One region of the Buttiauxella sp. genome, then DNA from elsewhere that is predicted to be linked to it. Evidence: predicted binding sites of a transcription regulator. Region 1 holds the regulator's gene; the other holds the start of a gene.
The links. The regulator PurR, encoded in region 1, represses purine synthesis genes. The targets are predictions, from matches to a motif close to CANGCAAACGTTTGCNTG.
Positions count from the first base shown of each region.

Region 2: the regulator PurR is predicted to act here: its motif matches at 1,115-1,132, upstream of tusA (sulfurtransferase TusA).

Region 1 is NZ_JBAVHX010000010.1:300,434-302,642, forward strand. Features, by position in the region: gene punR (DNA-binding transcriptional activator PunR) at 1-554, shown strand, start outside; gene purR (HTH-type transcriptional repressor PurR) at 614-1,639, opposite strand; gene WBL83_RS10195 (YnhF family membrane protein) at 2,059-2,148, shown strand.
Region 2 is NZ_JBAVHX010000034.1:100,068-102,276, reverse strand. Features, by position in the region: gene WBL83_RS20375 (DcrB family lipoprotein) at 1-151, opposite strand, end outside; gene WBL83_RS20370 (7-cyano-7-deazaguanine/7-aminomethyl-7-deazaguanine transporter) at 224-889, opposite strand; gene tusA (sulfurtransferase TusA) at 1,192-1,437, shown strand; gene WBL83_RS20360 (TRAP transporter substrate-binding protein) at 1,639-2,209, shown strand, end outside.

The DNA of each region.
Region 1 (2,209 bases):
ACATCGAACTGCGTATCTTCCAGGAAGTGTTCAACGGTGTGTGGGATGCGCTGGCGGATGGGCGTGTCGAAGTGGCGATTGGGGCGACTCAGGCGATTCCTGTTGGGGGGCGTTATGCTTTCCGCGATATGGGAACCTTGAGCTGGCGTTGTGTGGTGGCTTCCACACATCCACTAGCACAGCGCGGTGGGACGCTAAGCGATGATGACCTGCGTGACTGGCCATCGCTGGTGCTTGAAGATACTTCGCGTTCATTGCCTAAACGCATTACCTGGCTTTTGGATAACCAACGCCGGGTGGTGGTGCCTGACTGGCAGTCCGGTTCGGATTGTTTGAGCGCGGGTTTGTGTATCGGCATGGTGCCACTGCATATCGCCAGACCGTGGCTGGCTTCCGGGCAATGGAGCGAGTTAACGCTCGATAATCCTTTTCCTGACGCAGCATGCTGCCTGACCTGGCGGCAAAACGATGCATCGCCCGCATTGGCCTGGTTGTTAGATTATCTTGGGGATAGCGAGACGATGAATCAGGAATGGTTGCAGGAGCCTGAATAAATCAGGCTCCACGAACGGATTTCTCAGGTCGGATAAGCGCAGCGTCATCCGACATTAACTTAACGGCGATAGTCGCGGAACGGACCGTCGGCCACTGAACGGCGTTCAATCAGACGTGGATGCACTTCAATGGACTGCGACTCTTCGCGTTTGTTGACGATCCTGTCCAACAGCATGTTAAACGCTGTTTCACCCAGCGAATCTTTCGGCTGGTGGATGGTGGTTAGTGCCGGTGAGAAGAAACGCGCGTTACGCACGTTGTCATAACCGATAATGGAAATATCCTGCGGCACGCGCAGTCCCATTTCATCAGCGGCACAAATTGCGCCCATCGCCATGATATCGCCTCCACAGAAGACGGCGGTAGGGCGTTGAGGCTGGCCGATGATCTGCTGCATCGCGCGGTAACCCGATTCAGGTTCAAAGTCACCCTGAACAATCCAGTTATCTGGAATAGAAATACCCGCTTCTTCCAGCGCTTTCATAAAGCCTGCGTGGCGACCGCCGCCAGTGTTACGTTCCATCTGACCTGGGATCGCACCAATTTCGCGGTGACCGCGTTCAATCAGATAACGACCCGCCAGGTAACCACCGTGGAAGGCATTATCCACTACCGAGTCGGTGAAATCGGCCCGCGCTTCGCCCCAGTCCATCACCACCATCGGGATGTGACGGTACTCTTCAAGCATGGAGAGCAAGGATTCTGGATATTCAGAGCACATCACCAACAGGCCATCGACACGTTTTTGCGCCATCATTGATAAGTAAGCGCGCTGTTTTTCAAAGTTATTGTGTGCGTTACCCAAAATCAGGGTGTAGCCTTTTTCAAAGCAGCTATTTTCCACCGCTTCGATGATCTCGGCAAAATAAGGTGCTTCGCTGGAAGTGGCAAGCAGACCAATCGTTTTGGTGTGATTAACTTTCAGGCTTCGTGCTACCGCGCTTGGCGAGTAGTGCAATTCTTTAATTGCAGCCCAAACCGCGTTGCGTGTCTCTTCCGCCACAAAACGGGTTTTGTTAATCACATGTGATACGGTTGTAGTGGAAACGTTTGCGCGCTTCGCCACGTCCTTGATTGTCGCCATTAAATTTCACTCCGGGCCATATCGTAAACCCCTGATTACTAATGTGTTAAACGTTTGCGTACGCTGACTCCAAAGGCAACATGGTGGTTGCGGGTATGCCGGGATTGCGACATAAAACGGGAGGAGGGCATTGAATTGACGATACGCAATAAATTAGCGAGGGATTTTGGCCTATCCAGGGGAAAAGTGGAAGAGGGAAAATGGATATCAGGTTAAAACCTGGAGGATTTTTATCTCTGATTGTGGGAAAATCACCCGGACACACCGATTGTATGCCCAAATCAGTTCGATTTGCAGGTAGGTGGCAAATGAACGAATCCCGATGAACTTACTCAAGTAAGTGATTCGGGTGAGAGAGTGAAGCCAACAACCCTGCAAATTGAAGTGAGAAGGGCATGGGGAATAAAAGGAGTTTAGTGATGAGTACCGATCTGAAATTTTCAATCACGACCACGGTTATTGTTTTGGCTTTGATTGTTTGCGGCGCACTGACTGCCGTTCTGCACTGATTAAAATGGGCCGCAATCGCGGCCCATATCATTTCCCCCGTCATACTTCGAGCTTCAGGTG
Region 2 (2,209 bases), on a different contig from region 1:
TGATTTTCCCATCCAGCAAACTCACCGGTTGGCCAGCTGCGCTGCTTTCTGCCGCTTTAGTCGTTGTAGCCGTTTTGCTGTCGTTGTTATCGCAAGCGGCCAGGCCCAATACCAGCAGGCCGATACCGACATATTTTACCAGGTTACCCATGACTTCTTCCTTTACGTTAGCCAGCCTTTACGGCCTATCTCAGCATCTTATCATAAGATAATTCAACCACCGTCAACCAGGCTGTAACGCTGAATTTTCAGATTTGTCTGCCAGTCGTTTCAACAACATATTCAGCAGCACGCCATACATCGGCAGGAAGAATACAATGCTGATAAGCACTTTGAAGCAGTAATCAACGATAGCGATTTCCACCCAATGCTGCGCCATAAAAGCATCCGGACTGCGCCAGAAAGCAATGAAGAAGAAAGAGAGCGTGTCGCTGACATTACCGAATAGCGTAGATGCGGTCGGCGCAAGCCACCAGTACTGGCTCTGACGCAGGCGGTTAAACACGTGCACATCCAGAATCTGCCCCAGTGCATACGCCATAAAGCTTGCGACAGCGATACGGGCGACAAAGAGATTGAAGTGCAATAGCGCATCAAACCCTTGCCAGCTACCCATATAAAAGAGTGCAGAAATACCGTAGGAAATCACCAGCGCGGGAAGCATCACGGCGAAAATAATGCGGCGTGCCAGCGGTGCACCAAAAATGCGTACCGTCAGGTCAGTGGCGAGGAAGATAAACGGAAAGCTAAATGCACCCCAGGTGGTATGGAAACCAAAAACCGAAACCGGTAATTGCACCAGATAGTTGCTGGAGGTGATCACCAGCAAATGGAATAGCGATAGCCAGAACAGCGCCTTAGTGCGCTGAGTAGAATTGAACTGCATCATTTTGTAGCCTTTTTAGTGAAAGGGGTGAGGGAACCCTAAAGTGTGCTCCAGGCTATTTTACTTGCCATTTTGAATCCGCTGCAGTGCTCGTCATCCTCAGGTACTTAAAATACGCTGCGGTGCCTGCACGCTGGCCGTATTCAAACTGGCTGCGACAATAACGCCTGGTGATTTTAAAACCGGGCGATGATACTGCGTTACTCAGGCATTGCAACGGTTAATTTTAGCGCAATCGTTCACGTGACTTGCGCGATAATTTGCCGGGGGTAAACTAGCGCGGTTTGTTAAATTCGAGACCGCTCATGACAGATCTTTTCGCCAATCCTGACCACACGCTTGATGCTTTGGGCCTGCGCTGCCCTGAACCCGTAATGATGGTGCGCAAAACCGTGCGCAATATGCAGCCTGGCGAAACGCTGCTTATCATTGCTGATGATCCTGCTACTACGCGCGACATCCCTGGTTTTTGCGTTTTTATGGAGCATGAACTGCTGGCTAAACAAGTAGAATCATTGCCTTATCGCTACATGTTGCGTAAAGGCCAGTAGCGCCGCGATAGCCCTTTGCTCCCCCCGCTTTGGGCTTCTGAACCCTCTTTGCATCTACGCTGAACCCCAATTTCATTTTTTGTCGCTTTTTGTGAAGTGCTTCACCCACGCTTTTCTCCACGTAGTCTAGTTTTTAATCGATAAATTAAAACATTGTTTTACTTCTTACCTCGATATCCCTACCTCTGCTGGAGCGACACAATGAAGAAGACCTTTCTGCCTGCTTTTGCTGGTTTATGTCTGACTACCGCGTCAGTTCTGTTTGCTCAATCTGCTATCGCCCAGGTGATTAAAGCCGCCGATGTCCACCCGGAAGGTTATCCAAACGTGGTCGCGGTGCAGCATATGGGTGAAAAACTCAAGCAAGAAACCAACGGTGACCTGGAGATCAAAGTTTTCCCAAGTGGTGTGCTGGGCGATGAAAAACAGATGATTGAACAAGCGCAGATGGGCGCCATCGACATCATCCGTGTGTCGATGGCACCGGTTGCGGCGATCCTTCCTGATGTCGAAGTCTTTACCCTGCCGTATGTGTTCCGCGATGAAGATCATATGCACAAAGTGATCGATGGCGATCTGGGTAAACAAATCGGCGACAAGCTGACTAACAACCCGAAATCCCGCCTGGTGTTCCTCGGCTGGATGGACTCCGGCACGCGTAACCTGATTACCAAAAATCCAGTCGTGAAACCGGAAGATCTGAAAGGGATGAAAATTCGCGTTCAGGGCAGCCCGGTCGCACTGGCTACGCTGAAAGACATGGGGGCAAACT